Regions from separate parts of the Pseudoalteromonas sp. NEC-BIFX-2020_015 genome, predicted to be linked through region 1. Evidence: predicted binding sites of a transcription regulator. Region 1 holds the regulator's gene; each other region holds the start of a gene.
The links. The regulator FliA, encoded in region 1, starts transcription of late flagellar genes. The targets are predictions, from matches to a motif close to CTAAAGNTNNNNNNNNNNNNGCCGATA.
Positions count from the first base shown of each region.

Region 2: a site for FliA is predicted at 5,184-5,210, ahead of HH219_RS06370 (VC2046/SO_2500 family protein). Genes of this name have one in related genera too.
Region 3: a site for FliA is predicted at 4,858-4,884, ahead of HH219_RS20240 (DUF5610 domain-containing protein). Genes of this name have one in related genera too.

Region 1 is NZ_JABCJL010000008.1:80,841-87,690, forward strand. It holds gene flhA (flagellar biosynthesis protein FlhA) at 1-160, shown strand, start outside; gene flhF (flagellar biosynthesis protein FlhF) at 184-1,662, shown strand; gene HH219_RS07980 (MinD/ParA family protein) at 1,655-2,515, shown strand; gene HH219_RS07985 (RNA polymerase sigma factor FliA) at 2,542-3,252, shown strand; gene cheY (chemotaxis response regulator CheY) at 3,293-3,676, shown strand; gene HH219_RS07995 (protein phosphatase CheZ) at 3,694-4,458, shown strand; gene HH219_RS08000 (chemotaxis protein CheA) at 4,473-6,668, shown strand; gene HH219_RS08005 (chemotaxis response regulator protein-glutamate methylesterase) at 6,735-6,850, shown strand, end outside.
Region 2 is NZ_JABCJL010000006.1:101,770-108,619, forward strand. It holds gene HH219_RS06330 (serine hydrolase) at 1-163, shown strand, start outside; gene ybeD (DUF493 family protein YbeD) at 502-780, shown strand; gene lipB (lipoyl(octanoyl) transferase LipB) at 800-1,453, shown strand; gene lipA (lipoyl synthase) at 1,450-2,415, shown strand; gene HH219_RS06350 (YdcF family protein) at 2,461-3,003, opposite strand; gene HH219_RS06355 (RNA recognition motif containing protein) at 3,139-3,378, shown strand; gene HH219_RS06360 (hypothetical protein) at 3,460-4,059, opposite strand; gene HH219_RS06365 (DUF6172 family protein) at 4,164-4,481, opposite strand; gene HH219_RS06370 (VC2046/SO_2500 family protein) at 4,628-5,149, opposite strand; tRNA gene HH219_RS06375 (tRNA-Tyr) at 5,262-5,346, shown strand; tRNA gene HH219_RS06380 (tRNA-Tyr) at 5,396-5,480, shown strand; gene HH219_RS06385 (SprT family zinc-dependent metalloprotease) at 5,536-6,237, opposite strand; gene HH219_RS06390 (pentapeptide repeat-containing protein) at 6,353-6,850, shown strand, end outside.
Region 3 is NZ_JABCJL010000041.1:1,030-7,879, reverse strand. It holds gene ccoG (cytochrome c oxidase accessory protein CcoG) at 1-763, shown strand, start outside; gene HH219_RS20265 (serine/threonine protein kinase) at 826-1,800, shown strand; gene HH219_RS20260 (thiol:disulfide interchange protein DsbA/DsbL) at 1,835-2,458, shown strand; gene HH219_RS20255 (thiol:disulfide interchange protein DsbA/DsbL) at 2,479-3,117, shown strand; gene HH219_RS20250 (DUF523 domain-containing protein) at 3,180-3,638, shown strand; gene trmA (tRNA (uridine(54)-C5)-methyltransferase TrmA) at 3,647-4,750, opposite strand; gene HH219_RS20240 (DUF5610 domain-containing protein) at 4,914-6,035, shown strand; gene murI (glutamate racemase) at 6,099-6,850, shown strand, end outside.

The DNA.
Region 1 (6,850 bases):
AGAAATGGCCGGTGAACCTTCGATATTGCTAACGTCAGGAATGTTACGCACGGTGTTATCTCGTTTTGTTAAGTACACCATACCAGGGTTACGGGTGATGTCTTATCAAGAGGTACCAGACGAAAGACAGATCAAGATTGTCAGCTCAGTAGGCCAATAATCGGATTTTAAAGGGGTTGAATTATGAAAATTAAACGTTTTTTTGCTAAAGATATGCGCACGGCACTTAAAGAAGTAAAAGATGAACTAGGTGTTGATGCGGTTATTATGTCAAATAAAAAACTTGCGAACGGTGTTGAAATCGTTGCCGCTGTTGATTATGACAAAGCAGCCCCAAAAGCGCCTGAAGCAAAACCAGCTATTGCGCAGGCACAAACAAATTCAAACTTTGTAAAGCCAGCACCACAGCGCTCTCAGCCTGAACCACAAGCAAAAGTTGCAGATAGCTTGCAAGCATTGTTAGAGCGTCAAACACCACGTCCACGCTCACCTGAACTTGCATCAATGTTTAGTCAATCTGGATTTGATACAGGCAGCCAATACCAAGAACAAAAACACAGTGCTCGTCAACACAGTGAAGTAAAGCCTAAACAAGATTTTTATCATCGAGATACTGCGCCAGTGTCACGCCCACAAACTCAAGCTCATAGCTTAGGTTTTGATGACGACTTAGACCGTGATTTTGATGATCTAGATACCTCAATGCCTACTAAAGAGGTTGCAAAAACAGATGAGATAACAGCAATGCGTGATGAAATGGCCGCAATGCGTCAGTTGTTAGAGCATCAAGTATCAGGTTTAATGCAGCAGGATATGGCTCGTCGTGACCCAACAAGAGCATGCATGATAGATCGCTTGATAGGTATGGGGATTGATAGTGAAGTTGCAGACCAAATGGCATGCTTTATTCCTGACGATGTATCACGTCAACAAGCATGGCAAGCCTTATTGCAAATGATTGAAAATCAGATGCATACAACTAATAATGAAATATTACGTCAAGGTGGTGTATTTGCATTAGTAGGTCCAACAGGGGTTGGGAAGACGACGACAGTTGCAAAACTTGCTGCGTTGGGTGCACAAAAGTACGGCGCTGATAAAGTGGCACTGATCACAACTGATACATACCGTATTGGTGCATATGAGCAACTAGCTACATACGGACGTATTATCGGCTGTGGTGTTAAGCAAGTTAAAGATGCTAATGAATTAGCTGAAGTTTTATACCATTTACGAAATAAGCGTCTAGTATTAATAGATACGGCGGGAATGAGTCAGCGTGATTTACGTTTAACAGAGCAATTAAACACCTTAATGCGCAATCAAAGAGTTGATATTCGCAATTACTTGGTGCTTAGTGCAACAGCGCAAATTAACGTTTTACAAGAAACCGTAAGACACTTTAAAAAAGTACAATTAAGTGGCTGTATTTTCACCAAATTAGATGAATCACTAAGTTTAGGTGAGATAATTAGTATAGCGATTCAAAATCGCCTCCCAATAGGGTATCTTACTAATGGTCAGCGAGTCCCTGAGGACATCCGGGTGGCTAATGCAGAGAAATTAGTAAAAAAAGCTGAACAATTGTATTTAAAAAGAACAAAAGCACAACATTCGCGACGTCAAGCAGTAGCGTCAAGCACAGTAGGGATGTATGATTAACACAGTATTAGATCAAGCAAGTGGCCTGCGTAAAATGAGTCAAAACAATAATAACGGCGTTAAGGTTATCGCTGTCACTGGTGGTAAGGGAGGCGTTGGTAAAACAAACGTTTCACTTAATACTGCGATTGCTTTGGGTCAACTCGGAAACAGAGTATTAGTATTGGATGCCGATTTAGGCCTAGCAAACTGTGATGTGATGTTAGGATTACGTGTTGAGCGTAACTTGTCTCACGTATTGTCGGGTGAATGTGAGCTCGATGAAATTTTAGTTGAAGGCCCCGCAGGGATAAAAATAGTCCCCGCTACCTCCGGCTCGCAGAGTATGGTTGAATTATCGCCATCAGAGCATGCCGGTCTTATTCGTGCCTTTAGTGAGCTAAATACCGAATTTGATATATTAATTGTTGATACTGCAGCCGGTATTTCAGATATGGTGCTCAGTTTTTCGCGCGCCGCACAAGATGTGATGGTTGTCGTATGTGACGAGCCCACTTCAATTACTGATGCCTATGCGCTTATTAAAATATTAAGTCGTGAACACGGCGTATACAAGTTCAAAATAGTCGCTAATATGGTACGCAGTATACGTGAAGGTCATGAGTTATTTGCAAAGTTATCTAAAGTCACAGATCGTTTTTTAGATGTGTCGATGGAACTAGTTGCAACTGTGCCTTATGATGAAAATATGCGAAAGTCTACGCGCCGTCAAAAAGTAATCGTAGAGCTGTTTCCTAGCTCACCAGCTGCAATTGCATTTAAAACACTCGCGACAAAAGCAGTAAAATGGCCTATACCTAATCAACCATCTGGCCATTTAGAATTTTTCATAGAAAAATTAGTAAACGGCTAATTATGACGGCATCGGTGAATAAAGCGATGGGATATCAATCTACACAGAACTTAAATGTGATTGTTGAGCGCCATGCTTCATTAGTCAAAAAAGTGGCGTGCCATTTAATTGCTCGTTTACCACCAAGTGTACAGTTGGATGATTTAATTCAATCAGGAATGATTGGTTTAATTGAAGCCTCGAAAAACTTTGACGCCACTAAAGGCGCCAGTTTTGAAACATTTGCAGGTATTCGTATTCGTGGTGCTATGCTTGATGAAATGAGGCGTGGTGATTGGGCTCCAAGATCGGTGCATCGCAATAGTCGTATGGTTGCAGAAGCGATATCAGAGTTAGAAAGTGGACTTAATCGTGAACCAAAAGATATTGAAGTTGCTGAAAAACTTGATATTACGCTAGATGAGTACCATCATATTCTTAATGATGTGAATTCTAGTAAAATACTAGGCATTGAAGACCTTGGTGTTGATGAAGATGTAATTACACCAGTTGGACATGATTTAGCACTAGATAAGCCTTTTAATAATGTTAAAAATGATAAGTTTAATCAATCATTGCTAGAGGCAATAAAGTCTTTACCAGAACGAGATGGTTTAGTGCTATCGCTTTACTACAATGATGAAATGAATTTAAAAGAAATTGGGCACATACTCGATGTAAGTGAATCGCGTGTGAGTCAGATACATGGTCAGGCGATGATTAAGCTTAAAGCAAAAATCAATGACTGGATAAACTAGTAGTAAGTAAATATAGGTTCAGACCTCACCGGAGGATGTTTTGGATAAAAACATGAAAATTCTTGTTGTTGATGACTTTTCGACGATGAGACGTATTATCAAAAATCTGTTAAGGGATTTAGGTTTTACTAATGTGCAAGAAGCTGATGATGGCTCAACAGCTTTGCCGATGCTGCAAAATCAAGAGTTTGATTTTGTTGTGACAGACTGGAATATGCCTGGAATGCAAGGTATTGATTTGCTAAGAGCAATCAGAGCGGATGATACGCTTAAGCATATTCCAGTGTTAATGGTAACCGCAGAAGCTAAAAAAGAACAAATTGTAGCTGCTGCACAAGCCGGCGTTAACGGCTACATCGTTAAACCATTTACTGCAGCAACACTAAAAACCAAATTGGAAAAAGTGTTTGAGCGTTTAGGTTAAATAAAGAGGAGAGGCTTATGTCAGCACCTGCTGCGCCTCAGATCAGTTTAGAGCAAGCCCGTCAGCTTGTGGTTTACTTAGAAAACGGTGAACAAGACAAAGCTGATCAACTAATTCTAGATGCGGCGTCAAAAGAGCAGTCAGAACTTTTTGCAGAGGTTGGTAAGTTAACTCGCCAACTTCATGATGCGCTGAAAAATTTTGAACTCGATACACGTCTAGCTGATTTAACCACCGAAGCCTTACCGGATGCTAAACAGCGGCTCAATTATGTTATGGAAATGACAGAAAGTGCTGCTAATAAAACGATGGATGCGGTAGAGGCTAGTTTACCTATAGCTCAGCAACTAGCAGATGAAATTTCACATATCAAACCCACATGGGATCGTTTGATGAACCGTGAAATTGAATTGGGCGAGTTTAAAACGCTCTGCCATAGCTTAGATAAGTTTATGAATAACTCGCATTCTAAGACTGATGAATTACAAGGTCTAATGACCAATGTATTGATGGCACAAGATTATCAAGATTTAACTGGGCAAGTAATTCGCCGTGTTATTGAACTTGTAAGAGAAGTTGAAGATAGCTTAATCCATTTGCTTACTGCATTTGGTACCCATGATGATGGCGACACTAAAGTACAACAACAAGCCATTGAAACACCGCCTGCTGAAGATACACTTGCAGGTCCTGAAGGGCCAATAATTGATAAAGAATCACGTGATGATGTTGTCTCAGGACAAGATGAAGTTGATGATTTGTTATCAAGCTTGGGTTTCTAAGAGGAGAAGACTGCATGAGCTTTGAAGTCGATGAAGATATTTTACAAGATTTTCTAGTTGAAGCTGGAGAAATTCTTGAGCTTTTATCAGAACAGCTAGTAGAACTTGAAAATAACCCTGATGATACCGAGTTGCTCAATGCAATTTTCCGTGGATTTCATACGGTTAAAGGCGGCGCCGGTTTTTTAAGCATGACTGAGTTAGTTGATGCTTGTCATGGTGCAGAGAATGTTTTTGATTTGTTACGCCAGGGTGTTCGAAAAGTAAATTCTGAGCTGATGGATGTTATCCTACAAGCATTAGATACTATAAATGAGATGTTCGCTACAATTCAAAGTAGAGAAAAGCCGACCCCTGCTGATCCTGAATTATTAGCGATAATGCATAGATTGGGGCAACCGCCCACAGCTGATGAAGAAAGCGCCATCGAAGTTACAGAAGCGCCAGCTGAAGTAAATGATGAGTCAGCTTCAGCTTCAGGTGACGATCCATTTGCATTTGATTTGTTATTTGATGGACAAGTAGATAGCCCGCAAGCCGATACACAAATTGATGATATATCGGAAGATGAATTTGAAAATTTGCTTGATGAACTTCATGGCAAAGGACAAAGTCCGATAATATCAAGTACGACGACTAGTAGTGCTAATAGTAGTGATATAACCGATGACGAGTTTGATAATTTATTGGATGAATTACATGGTGTAGGTAGTTTTGGTGCTGTTAGTAATGATATTCCGGTCAGCAAACCTGAAGCACCAAAAGACCCAATAGCACCGGTAAATAAACCCGTGGTAAGTCAAACCGATGATGAAATCAGTGATGATGAATTTGAAGCATTACTTGATGAATTACATGGTAAAGGCAGTGCTCCAAAAGCGACAGAAGAAGCACCTATTGCAGCGGCTACTCCAAAAGTAGCACCCGCAGCACCTAAAGCTGCTGCTCCTGCTCCTGCGCCAGTTTCTAAGCCAGCACCAGTGAGTCAGCCTGCAAAAGTTGCTGATAAACCAGCTGCGGTAGCTAAAAAACCAGCACCAACGCAAGCAGAAACAACAGTTCGTGTTGATACTAAGCGCCTTGACCAAATAATGAATATGGTCGGTGAATTAGTATTGGTTCGTAATCGTTTAGTAAGCTTAGCAACAAATACTGATAGCGAAACTATGGGTAAAGCTATCTCTAATCTCGATGTCGTTACGGCTGATTTACAAGGTGCCGTAATGAAAACCCGAATGCAGCCGATTAAGAAAGTGTTTGGTCGTTTCCCACGAGTTGTAAGAGATTTAGCGCGTAGTTTGAAAAAAGATATAAACTTATTACTTGTTGGTGAAGAAACTGACCTAGATAAAAATCTAGTTGAAGCTTTAGCTGACCCATTAGTGCATTTAGTACGTAACTCTGTTGACCACGGTATTGAAATGCCAGACGTGCGTGAAGCAAGTGGTAAATCTCGAACAGGTACAGTTACACTTTCAGCTTCTCAAGAAGGCGATCATATTTTACTGACCATCAAAGATGATGGCGCAGGAATGGATGCAGAGAAACTTAAAAAGATCGCGATTAATAAAGGTGTGTTAGATCATGATCAAGCGAGTCGATTATCTGATACTGAAGCCTATAACTTAATTTTTGCACCAGGCTTTTCTACCAAAGAAGAGATTTCAGATATATCAGGGCGTGGTGTTGGAATGGATGTGGTGAAAACCAAAATCACGCAGCTTAATGGCTCCGTTAATATCCAATCGGAATTAGGTGTTGGCACTATACTTGAAATCAAAGTGCCGTTAACTTTAGCGATTCTACCCACATTAATGGTGGTAGTTGGTGAGCAAACATTTGCTTTACCTTTGGCCGGTGTAAATGAAATATTTCATTTGGATTTAACTAAAACGAATGTGGTTGATGGTCAGTTGACTATTATCGTTCGTAAGAAAGCGATACCGCTGTTTTATTTAGAGCATTGGTTGGTCAAAGGGGCTGATAGATCATTACGAAAAGCACAAGGCCATGTGGTTATTGTGCAAATCGGAACTCAGCAAGTTGGTTTTGTGGTGGATTCTTTAATAGGCCAAGAAGAAGTAGTAATCAAGCCATTGGATGCTTTATTGCAAGGGACACCTGGTATGGCTGGGGCAACAATTACCTCAGACGGTGGTATCGCCTTGATTTTAGATGTTCCTAATCTATTGAAGCATTACGCAGGATAACCATATATTTATCTTAATACGGGAGTCTAAATTACTCCCGTTGATAAACTTAACAAGAGAATACCAATGGCAGTTAAAGTATTAGTTGTTGATGATTCTAGTTTTTTTCGTCGCCGTGTGAGTGAAATACTAGAGCAAGATAAGGATATTGAAGTTATTGGTTTTGCGGTTAATGGCCGTGA
Region 2 (6,850 bases), on a different contig from region 1:
AGTTCTAGAAGCACCACTGGCTAAAGGGTCTACAGTAGGCACTTTATCTTTAAAGCTTGAAGGCGAAGAAATTGCACAGTATCCTCTTGTAACACTTGAAGAAGTTGAAGAAGGTAGCTTCTTTAGCAAAATCTATGATTACTTACGTTTACAAATCATGTAAAACGTAACGAAAGAATATAAGCGCCTTGCACTGCAAGGCGTTTTTTTTTACTTTAAAAATGGTAGAATGCGCCTCATATCTAACCCGCAAGTAACCTGTAAGTAAATTGTATTGCGTAAATAGCCATTGATGGCGTCAAAAAATAATTTTTCACACCAAAATTTTTTAATGATAGCTTTGTTATAATTAAAATTATTGTGTAATACATGATTTTTTGCTACTTCGGATCAGTAATGTCTTAATACAATTATTATAAGGTCGATAATAGGTTATCTAATCTGATTATTGTTTAGTTATTTAAAGTACTAAACACACATTAAGTATGAGGAGTCAACGTCGTGGCTACACCTGTAAAAGATACTAAATTTGATGAATATTTAGAGTACCCTTGCCCATTTACGTTTAGAGTAATGGGTTTAGCGAACGTAAACTTAACTGATCAAATTCTAACTAAGTTACAACCAATTGCACCTGGCGATTACGCGCCAAAAGTAAAACCGAGCAGTAAAGGTAATTACGAGTCAGTTAGCTTAGTAGTAACGGTTACCAGTGGCGCTCATATTGAAGAAATCTATAACGTGATCAGTAATATTGATGACGTGCGTCATATGCTTTAAGCCATAATAGAGATTTATTGTGAACGAAAACACGTTAATAGTACGCCAACTTGGTCGAGCTCGCTACATGCCGATATGGCAGAAAATGCAAGCGTTTACCGATACGCGTGATGATGCAGTTGCTGATGAAATTTGGCTTGTTGAACATGATCCCGTATTCACGCAAGGCCAAGCAGGTAAAGACGAGCATGTACTTGCCCCTGGCGACATTGAAGTGATCAAAGTTGATCGTGGTGGTCAAGTGACTTACCACGGACCAGGTCAACAAATGATGTATGTACTATTTAACTTACGCCGCTTAAAAATAGGCGTGCGTGAACTGGTGACATGGCTTGAAGAGTGTATTATAGATACACTCAATGACTACGGCATTAGTGCTTATGCTAAAGCGGATGCACCAGGTGTGTATGTGAACGATAGTAAAATTGCTTCACTAGGGCTTCGCGTTCGTCGCGGTTGCTCTTTTCATGGCCTTGCACTAAACGTAAGTATGGACATGAGCCCATTTTTACGTATAAACCCTTGTGGTTATGCGGGTATGAATATGGTGCAAACAACCGATTTAAACGGCCCACTAAACCTTCAACAAGCAGGTAATGGACTCGTTAAACACATGATAAAAAAGCTTAATGCAACAGAAGTTAAGTTTACTGAAGGGTTTGAAAACGAATGAATAAGCCAGTCAAGATGGAACCAGGGGTAAAACTGCGCGACGCTGAAAAAATGGCGTTGATCCCAGTAAAAGTATTACCGACTGAAAAAAATGAAATGCTACGTAAGCCCGAGTGGCTAAAAATTCGTTTGCCTAAATCAACTGAACGGATCGATGGCATTAAACAGGCAATGCGCAAACACGGTCTTCACTCAGTCTGTGAAGAAGCATCATGCCCAAACTTATCAGAGTGCTTTAACCACGGTACAGCAACCTTTATGATCTTAGGTGCTATCTGTACACGTCGTTGCCCATTTTGTGACGTTGCACACGGCCGTCCATTAACACCAGACGCCGCAGAACCTGAAAAATTAGCGCTGACAATCAGAGATATGAAGCTAAGCTATGTGGTAATCACCTCAGTTGACCGTGATGATTTACGTGATGGTGGCGCGCAACATTTTGCTGATTGTATTCGTGAAATTCGTAAATACAACCCGACTATCACTATCGAAATTTTAGTGCCTGATTTTCGTGGTCGTATGGACCGCGCGCTTGAAATTCTAATCGAAACACCACCGGATGTGTTTAACCACAACTTAGAAACTGCGCCGCGTTTGTATAAACTTGCGCGCCCTGGTGCTGATTACAAATGGTCATTAGAATTATTGCGTCGTTTTAAAGAAGCACACCCAGAAGTTAAAACTAAATCTGGTTTAATGGTAGGTCTTGGCGAAGAAATTAGCGAAATCGAGGAAGTGCTTCGCGATTTACGTGCTCACAACGTAGATATGCTAACTGTCGGTCAATATTTACAGCCTTCAAAGCACCATTTACCAGTAAAACGTTACGTACCACCAGCAGAGTTTGATGCACTTAAAGTGTACGCCGATGAAATTGGTTTTACTCACGCAGCCTCTGGCCCATTTGTTCGTTCAAGTTATCACGCTGATCAGCAAGCTGCAGGTAAAGAAGTGAAATAATCATTTCTACACAATTGAAAAAGCCGTTAGTAATGAGTTAAGCAACTAACGGCTTTTTTGTGACTGTAATGCAATAAACTGCTGCACATTTTTTACTTCTCTAGGCATGACTGCACGCTCGTGGGCATATAATTGCGCTAATTTAATCTCTGATAATGGCGTTTTAGCACTGACTAAAGTTAGCTCTAGATTAGGTTGCACATGACTAAATACATAGTGAACTCGTGCAATATGGAACTCTGAGCTGACCAAAGTGGCCGCAGTTATATTTTCCGCTGCGAGTAGTGGCTTAGTGAGTAATGCATCCTCAAAGGTAAAGCGGCTTAGCGCCACCGGTAAAAAAGCAGATTCAGGTATGCCAAGTTCAATTAAATAACGTTCAGTATATTCACCATGAGCATGCTTAGTGGTATTAAAATGCGCTCCAAATCCACCTGTACACAAAATCTTAGCGGGCATTTTTAAATAAGTTTGATAAGCCTGCTCACAACGGCTTTTTGCTATCAATGATAAACTGCCGTCATTATTATTTGGCCCACCTAAAACAATTATTGCTGTTTTAATTACGCTATTCGTCACTGCTTTCATTTCGCCACTCTCAATTGTTCTTTTTTCTTTGGCTATCAGCTTAAAACTATTTTTGCTGTTTGTAATTAATCATTAGGTCAAACTGCTTTTCCTTGAGACAATCACATTAGTTATTTTTAAACCATGGTTCATATAATGAAACTATTAGTTAGAAACTTATCTCGCACTATTACTGAGCATGAAATTCGCACTCTTTTTACTGAGCACGGTAAAGTAGCCGATTGTAATTTAGTACTTGATAAAGAAACAGGCCAATCAAAAGGCTTTGCCTTTGTTGAAATGCCTAATGATGCTGAAGCTTCTGTAGCAATTAAAGCATTAAATCAAAGCACTGTAGATAAAAGTAAAATCCGAGTAAAAAAAGCTGACGCTTAACTCGTAAAGTGACATACCAGCTTTATAATGTACGGGAGTTTAGCTTGCTAAAATACAGTATTTTATTTAATTGGTATGCCATTATTTTAATGGTAATAATGTAATAGACTTTACTTGAATGACCGCGCTACCACCTTCATCATCTTTTAAATCAGGCACTAAATAAACCGCACTTACATGCGCTTTAATAATACCTAAATCCTTTGAATTCGTTGGCGTCCAGCTAGGTCGATTAAAATCAGCAACATTAATACATGCGCTTATCCACTTTTTGGCTTTAGGCAAAATATGTTGATAGTGCGCATAACTTTTATCTCCCTTCCCACCATATTCTTTTTGAGATAATTTTACTACTAAATCACGACTGCTTTGATAGGTAAGCTGTATTGTCTCAGCGCCATTTAAGTCACCTTTTGGTAGATCATAAATCAGCTCCACCCACGAGTTATTTTTGACATCCAAGCGAGGCACTCGCGAGAAATTAACCCAAATTACCCCCTCTGACAGCAAACTCGCTTTTGTTAGTGCTTTACTTCCATGCGGATCGGTGGCGTAACGCCAGTCTTGCTCAGTTAAAGTGTTTTTCGTTAAGCTAGTTTCATCTTGCAAGCATGTGTTTGTTGCATGAACAGACAGTGAGAATAAGCTAAAAAATAAAATACGTAGTGATCGGTTAAACACGCAAAATCCTTATTAAGAGTTTTTTTGAGTATACCTTAAAGTTGGATTAATTAAAGGCACAAAAAATGGGCAGTTAAGCCCATTCTTTTAGCGAAAAGATGCAATTATGCTTCAGATTCGTCTTCTTCTTCCTCATCAACAGGCTCTTGACGCTGTGCAGCGCGTGCGATGATTTCAACGTAGAAGGACGTTAAGCCTTGCTTTTCAATTTCACTGATAGAATTATTTATCTCAGCAACATGGACTACTTGTGCATCGTCTGCTGTATTACCAAACTTACAATCAAATGCCCAGTAGTCAGCATCAAATGGTAAGGTTTTGTTACGCTCTCTTTTCAAATATTTTTTTACTTCATGCTTTGCAGCATCAACCATACGTGGATATTTGATTTTCTCGTGATTCAGCGTGAATGTTTTCTTCATTACGTTCCTAATTACCTTTATTAAATGATAATGGTATTTATGAAACACCATTTGAGGTCATTATAGCAATTGCATTTAATTTTTGGATGCTTTTTTTACACTAAAGTAAATTAATTAGTCTAGTGTCAAAATATGACACATTAATGTCAAGCTTGAGATAAGTGCAACGGCTGATGAAGTGCTTCATTATTAAGGCTGTCGTAAAAAGCTGCCGCATCCATTTGTGGGTTATCGAGCTGAGTTTCTTTATGTTGGTGGCGTTTACGGGTGACTAATTCACAGTTATCAATAATATTTAGTGGGATATGAATTTTATCATCACGAATAGCTAACGGTTCTGGCGCTAGACATGCACGTAATCGAAGGTCACTCATCCCACCATCATTAAGGCGTTGCGCATTATGTTGGCCAATCAACATATCAAACTCTGTTGGTGCAAGTACTTGTTTTGGCCCTGCTCCTAATTTTTTACGCAATTGATCTTCATCTTCAACAACAACATTCGCATCTATGGGCGTTTTAGGAAGATGAAACTGACTAAAATCTAACGCATCATGAGAAAGCATTGCCAATAACAAAGCAAACTCGCCACGACGTGATTCACTCACACTTATGGCAAGACGATTGTTAAGTTGACTCTCTGTGATTAACAAATCATCGATTTGCATAGACTTTAGCCGATTAAAGTAGGTAATAGATATTTATCGGCTTTATTTCATTTTTCTTTAGCTTTTTTCTTTACTTAAATGCTGATTTTGCTATTATCAGCGCCGTTGCATTGGAGGGGTTCCCGAGCGGCCAAAGGGATCAGACTGTAAATCTGACGGCTCAGCCTTCGCTGGTTCGAATCCAGCTCCCTCCACCACTTTTCTTACCGCTAAGTTAAGTGGGGCCAAATGCGACAAAATTAGTGTGGAGGGGTTCCCGAGCGGCCAAAGGGATCAGACTGTAAATCTGACGGCTCAGCCTTCGCTGGTTCGAATCCAGCTCCCTCCACCACTTTTCTTTCTAGCTTTGCTAGTTCTAGACTTAATTTTTCTAATTTTATTCCTTATTATTCAAATACCCATTGTAAACTTGCACCGTGTTGTTTTAACCACTTTGTTGCTTGCTTATAGTCCGGGTAAAATTCACTAACGCGTAGCCAAAATGGCGCACTGTGATTTAAGTACTTCAAGTGTGCAAGCTCATGCACAATTACATAATCAATAATGTACTGTGGTGCACTGACTAACAATAAATTAAAGGTAAGTTCCCTGCGTCGATTACAACTACCCCAACGTCGTTTATAAGTTTGGATCCGAATGCTGCTAGGCAGCGCTTCTGCCATTTTCAAACAGTAATCATTAACCCGCATTTCAATGTAACTTTCTAACTGTTCGTGTAAAAAGGTTTCTAATAATGTTTGATACATTAATTGTTGATGCTTAACTCGACCAGAAATACTGAGTTGCAAAGTGGTCACAGGCTGATTTTTCACTAACAACCAATGGCTGCGATTACTTACAGCAAAAGTTAATTGTACAACATCATCAAAAACAACCACCCGATTATTTTTTAATGGGTATTGCCTTGTGTCTAATTGCTGGCTTTGCTTGGTAATTTGCACATTGATCCAATCTGTTTTACTCAACAACCAACTCTCAAGCTCTTTTTTAGCAACACCTATAGGTGCATAAACTGTCACAGCCTGCTGATGAACTTTAATTGCCACGGTTTTACGACGGCGACTGCGCTTTAGTGTGTATTCAAACAAATTTAACTCTTAGTGCTACGGTGAGCAATATGGAATAATTTTCGAGTTATTATATTACCTTGCAAAAAAACTGCTAACCTATAATTAAGAATAATTTAAAAAGCAGCATCCGATTATGCCTGATAAGCCTTGTTGTAAGTATACCTCCCCCGATGGGCATCAATGCCAAGAAATAGATATGGGCTCAGGTTTTTGTTTTTGGCATGATAATAAGTTTGATAAATCGGGCCTTGAGCTGAGTCACAAATTAGAACGTTATGCTAAAAAAGGAGGTTTATTGCAAGGTCTTCAGTTACAGCGTGCAAACTTAACAGGCTTAAGCCTAATAAAGCATGATGATGAGGAAGGATTTGATTTATCTTACAGTAATTTTTATCGAGCAAATTTAAGTGGTGCTCACCTATTTAATAATACAATCGCACACAGCTCATTAATGAAAGCAAATTTACGTGAGGCTAACCTGCACTACTGTAACTTGCAACATACTAATTTATTAGGAATTAAGCTAGACAATACGCGCATTGATAAAATTGATTTAGGTGTTGAATTATTACAAGAGAGCCAAGCTAAAACAGCCCTTAAACAATCAGATCGCAACACTGCGCTAGACCTA
Region 3 (6,850 bases), on a different contig from region 1:
AATTATGTGTTTACATATTTGCCCCTACTCACGCTTTCAATCAGCAATGTTTGATAAAGACACCTTCACCGTTAGTTATGACGAAACTCGCGGCGAGAATCGTGGTCCTCGTAGCCGTAAAGACGATCCTAAAAATCTAAACCTCGGTGACTGTATTGACTGTAACTTGTGTGTTCAAGTATGTCCGACCGGTATCGATATTCGAAATGGCTTGCAGGCAGAATGTATAAACTGTGGTGCGTGTATTGATGCATGTGATGGTGTGATGGATAAAATGAGTTACCCACGCGGGCTTATTTCATACACGACGGAGCGTAACTTAGAAACGCCGGATAACAAAACAAACCCATTGCGACCTAAAATTATTGGTTACATTGTGATTCTAGTTATATTAAGCACTGCGTTGGTTGCAAATATAGTCATGCGTAAACCGATGGACTTAGATATCATAAGGGATAGAAATCAGCTTTATCGAGTCGATTTTGATGGTTTAGTTGAGAATACATACACCCTTAAAGTAATTAATAAAGCGCAATACGAGCAAAGCTTTAATATTAAAGTTGAAGGGTTGGAAAACTTTAAATATATAGGCAAGCAAACTTTCACTGTGCAGGCCGGTGAATCACATAATGTACCATTATCACTAGTAATGGACCCATATGATTTGAAAAAGCCTATGACCGAGTTTAATTTTATCTTATCGCCAGTGGATGAGCCGAGTTCACAAATTTCGCAGCCGAGCAACTTCTTTAAAGCACGATAGTTAAGTACACTATCACTTAATAAAAAGCGGGATTTTCCCGCTTTTTTATATTGATGAGAATTATGAGTAAATTTAGCTTTGTAGACTTAACCCCAGATTCAATTTTAGATGCCGTTGAAAGTATCGGCATTTATGCCGAGTCTGGCTTATTAGCATTAAATAGTTATGAAAACCGTGTTTATCAATTTAAAGCTGAAGATGGCAATCGCTATGTTGTTAAATTTTACCGACCTGAGCGCTGGAGCAAGGCACAAATACTAGAAGAGCACTTATTTGCAGCGGAGTTAGCTGATGCCGAGGTGCCTGTTGTTGCGCCGATTAGTCGTAATGGTGAGAGTTTATTTGAACATGACGGCTACTTGTTTACGCTGTTTCCAAGTGTTGGTGGACGTATATTTGAAGTTGATAATTTAGATCAGCTTGATGTACTTGGGCGTTTGATAGGCCGAATGCATCAATCAGCAAAAGTCAGTGAATTTAGTCACCGGCCTACAATTAGCTGTGATGAGTATTTAGATACAGCTAAAATTCAGCTTCAAAACAGTAATCTAGTGCCAAGTAGCCTAACTACAGCGTTTTATACCATTTTGGATATGGTGATCGATAAGACCAAATCACTCTATCAACAAGTCAGCACAATACGCCTGCATGGAGACTGCCACGCAGGTAATATTTTGTGGGCGGGTGATGCGCTCATGTTTGTAGATTTAGATGATAGTCGCCAAGGTCCTGCTATTCAGGACTTATGGATGATGCTAAGTGGCGATCGAAACAACCAACTGTTACAGTTAGATACCTTGGTGGCGGCCTATGAAGAGTTTTGTGATTTTGACCACTCTCAGCTTAAATTGATTGAACCATTACGTGCTATGCGTATGATCCATTACATGGGATGGTTAGCTAAACGCTGGGATGATCCTGCATTTCCACGGAACTTTTCGTGGTTTGCGGATGACAAATACTGGGAGCAACAAATTTTAGCATTAAAAGAGCAGTATTCTGCACTACAAGAACCAGCGCTAAAATTACTGCCATAAATAAATTATTTTAAAAAAGTGAATCGAGAGTCCAATGCTTAAAAAATTAAAACTGAGTCTTCTACTTTTATGTTTACCCTTTGCAGCTATGGCCGCAGACTTTAAAGCGGGTGATCAATATGATGTATTGAATATTGAAAAAAGCAAAACGCCCCAAGTAACCGAGTTTTTCTCATTCTATTGCGGACATTGCTTTAAGTTTGAGCCCGTCGCTAAAGCGATCGAAAAAAGCTTGCCTGAAGGTGCTGAGTTTATTAAAAGCCATGTAAATTTTCTTGGTGGTTTAACACCACAAGTGCAAAGTAACTTAAGCTACGCTTATATCATTGCTAAACAGCATAATAAAGGTGAGAAAATTGCGGATCAAATCTTCAACAGTATTCATGTTCAACGCGCACCGCTTGATAACATTAAAGATGTTAAAAAGTTACTTGAAGTGAATGGTATTGATAATGATACATTTAATAGCGATATTGCCAGCATGCCAGTTATTTCAGCTGAGCGTGCTATGCAAGATAAGCAAAATAAATATTCTGAAATGGGCGCTTTGACCGGCGTACCAACATTCATCGTAAACGATAAATATAAAATAAATATCAATACCATTAAGAGCCAAGAGCAGCTTAATGAGTTAGTAGAATTTTTATTAGAACAATAATTTTTTGGAGTTAATTGATTATGATTAAATTAGTTAAAGCAGGATTACTTGCCTTATTGCTACCTTTGGCGGCAAATGCGGCGCCAACGACTTATGAAGAAGGCGTGCATTATGAGATTGTCTCTGAGCGTGCGAGCAAAAAACCTGAAGTAAAAGAGTTCTTTTCATTTTATTGCCCAGCGTGTAATAACTATGAAGCGCTACTGGCTGAAGTTAAACCAAAATTAAATACAGGCGTTGAGTTCAAAAAAAGCCATGTGGATTTTGTCGGTGTGCGAGACCCAGAAAATCAGCAAATGATCTCTCAGGCTCTAGCAACAGCTGAAGTGCTACCACAAAAGGATGCATTGATTGCCGCTATGTTTAACCATATTCACGCCAAGCGCGCAAAGTTTAACGAATTAGCAGATATAAAAGATGTATTTGTTGCCCAAGGTGTTGATGGCGACAAGTTTGATAAAGTTTATAAGAGCTTTTCAGTGCGCACTATGAGCTCGAAGATGAAACGCGATCAAAATTACTATAAAGAAAAGGGCGCACTACGTGGCGTACCAACCTTTATCGTCAATGGTAAGTATAAGCTTAACTTAGGTCGTGAAACAGGTATTACAGAACCTGATGACATTAGTAAACTGATTAACTATTTAGCTGCTAAATAGCTAAATATAAAATTATGATGAAAGCCCCGGTTGCGGGGCTTTTTTGTTTATAGAGATGCATGATGGAAAAGATTTTCGTATCGAGTTGTTTGTTGGGCGCCCCCGTACGTTATGACGGTAAAGGCCAGGCATTAAAACACCCCCAATTAGCCACTTGGCAGCAGCAAAAAAGAATCGTTTCTTTTTGTCCGGAAGTTGCTGGTGGCTTACCAATTCCACGAGCCCCTGCAGAGTTAAAGTCACAAAAAGTAATAACCAAAAGCGGTGAAGATATGACTGCTGAGTTTGAGCTTGGTGCTCAAAGAGCGTTACGCTTTTGTAAGCTAAACCACATTCGGTTTGCATTACTAAAAGAGTCGAGCCCGTCATGTGGGCGAAATAATATCTACGACGGCACGCATAGCGGTATAAAAATCATAGGTATGGGTTTAACTGCGGCATTATTAGAGCAAAATGATATAAAGGTATTTAGCGAAATGCAAATACCAGCGCTGTTAAAAGCACTGGCACAGGAAGTATAGCTATTTTATCAAAGCGCCTTTTTTTGTAAAAACACGCCCGACTCAATATGGTGGGTGTATGGGAACTGATCAAAAATAGCGAAACGTTTAACGTCATGCGTACGGGTTAAGTGGTCTAAATCGCGTTCTAGTGTCTCAGGGTTACACGAAATATAAATAATGCTCTCGTAATTGGCGACTAAATCACATGTTAATGTATCCATGCCTGCGCGTGGTGGATCTACTAAAATAGTTTGACAATCGTAGCTGGTTAAATCAATCCCTTCTAACCGAGAGAATGTACGCTCGCCGTTCATTGCTTGCGTAAACTCTTCACTCGACATACGAATAATATCTAAATTGGTTACATTATTTTTAGCAATATTATATTGCGCCGAATGCACCGATGACTTAGATATTTCTGTTGCCAATACACGGTTAAATGAGCCAGCTAGCGCAATTGAAAAATTACCATTGCCGCAATAAAGCTCAAGTAAATCATTCTTAAGAGGTTTACATAAATCTTGTGCCCACTCCAGCATTTTGATGTTCACTTGTGCATTGGGTTGAGTGAAGCTATTTTCTACCTGCTGATAAATAAGCGCTTGGCCATTAACCGTTAAGTGCTCGGTTACATAGTCAGTGCCTAGTACTTCTTTTTGTTTACGCGCGCGACCAATAAAGTCAATTTTAAATGAATGGCTTAGCTTTTCTTTTAAGGCTTTTATTTCAGCCATCCACTCTTCATCAAGTGGCTTGTGGTAAAGTAAACTTACTAAAATTTCACCACTGAGAGTCGATAAGTAGTCAATCTGAAACAGTTTGCGGCGCAGGATTTCACAGTCTTTAAGATTATCAATCATCGCTTTCATTACTTCACCAATTAATGGCGCAGCAGGGTCAAACTCATCGACCCTAATTTTTTCTTTTGTTGCTTGGTCAAACATGATGTGAAACAGATCGTCGCCATCATGCCAAACTCTAAATTCAGCTCGTTGACGGTAATGAATTGGTTCAGAGGCAAATACGTCTAGTTGTTCAACACCAAAGCGTTGGAATTGCGCAATGATACGTTGCTCTTTTTCTGTTAATTGTGCATCGTATTCAGTTGTATCTATCTTTATAACCGCCATTACCTAATACCTTATCTCATTATGCTGTTTATCGGCGCTATTGTAGGGGGCAGAGAGTATTTGTCTAGTTTTGAGTAATAGTAAATGCTGTTTTTTTGTACGTATCGCTTTAGTTATTCGTTTTTAGGCCGATAATGAAGTAAGCAGAAATAGGAGTCGGATCATGAAAATTGGTAACTTTGGCTTTGTTCCAAATAATAATGTCAATAAATACAGCAATAAAGGCGCATTGCAGCAGCCTACAATACAAACCCCCCAAGATAGCTATCAGCAACGTGGTAAAGAATTAGCTGCAAAAGTATTGGGAGATAAAATGGCTGAAGCCTTAGGTTTGCCGATCGCTGAAGAGAAAAAAGACAAGCCACTGTTTGATTTTGATGAAATTGTCAAAAATGTGCTTAGCTTTGTTACTGGCGCAGTTAAAAAGGCACAGGTCGATGGCGCAGACAATGAGAAATTAAAAGGTATGCTTGATGACGCACGTAAAGGTGTGCAAATAGGTATCGATGGCGCGTTTGAAGAACTAAAAGATACCGGCATCTTAAATGATGAAATTGAAGAAGGTATAGAAAAGTCAAAAGAGGGCATTTTTAATGGCCTCGATGAATTTGAAGATGACTTATTTAATCCCAAGCCAGATTCAGTAAGTGTTACGCAGGCGCAATATTTAAGTTTAAGTAATAACGCGCAATATAACTTCACGACCGCAGAAGGTGATGAAGTGAGTATTAGTTTTGCCGATGCATTCAAACAGCAATCAGCAAGTAGTTACCAGCGTAATGGTCAAAATGAAGGTTATGCGAGTGAATCATCGCAATCACGAGAGCTATCATTTAGCATGTCAGTCAATGGCGATTTAAATGAAGATGAGAAAGAAGCCATTAACGCCCTTATGGAAGACCTACAGAGTGTTAGTAAAACATTCTTCGGTGGTGACATGGAAGATGCATTTGAGCAAGCTAAAGAGCTAAATCTAGGTAATGAACAGCTGGTGGCATTTTCAATGGATTTAAAGCAAACCAAAACGTTCGCAGCAATAAAAGGCTATGAAGAAAATAAGCCTGCGCCAGAAAAAGCAATTACCGAGAAGGTCACACCATTTAACAGTGATTTAAAAGATGCATTCAATAAAGCAGGTGATCTTGCATTGCAAAATGAGCTGTCAGGTATTTTGCAATGGTTAAATCAAGATCAGGAAGAAGTCGGCAAGCTAGTTGATTATACCAAGGCCATGTTTGAACAAATGAACAAGTTACGCTCAGCAACATTAGAGGGTGAAGCTTAAGCTTTATTTTAGAAGATGTGCATGGCAAACTGGCCAGCTTAGGTTTAGTTTGGAGCGAGTCGTTTGTCAGCACATATAATGGTATTTGATTCTGGAATAGGGGGGACAACCGTTCTTGAGCATATTCAGAAGCAGCTCCCATATGCACGCATTAGCTATTTTATGGATAATGCATTTTTACCCTATGGTAAATTGAACCAGCAAAAAATTATTGAACGCCTCAGAGGTTTACTGCACTTTATCGAAGTGAACTCACTTAACGTTGATGTGTTAGTTATAGCATGCAATACGGCATCCACTTCAGCATTGAGTGCTATTCGATCATTAACACACATTCCTATAGTAGGCGTAGTGCCTGCTATTAAACCTGCCGCAAGTATCACGAACAGTCATCACATAGGCCTACTCGCAACACCAGCAACGATAAGCAGCCCATATACACAGCAATTAATCGAAGACCATGCTTCATCTATCACTGTTAGTTTATATAGTAGTGTCGCGTTAGTCGCTATTGCTGAATATACCTACTTAAATGGAGTGGTCGACACAGACAAGTTAAACGCCGAGCTTAGAGAGTTATCAATTAATCAAAGTATTGATGTTTTGGTATTAGGGTGTACGCATTTTCCCATTTTAGCGTCGGCGATTCATGCATTTTATCAAGGCAGCATTAAATTATTAGATTCGGGAGCGGCGATAGCAAAGCGGGTAGAAACTGTGCTTATAGAGAAAAACTATTCCTTAAACAGCAAAGTTACTTTTGATCACAAAAAAAAGCCGCTGCATTATTATGCAACGGCTTCTATTGTCATTGA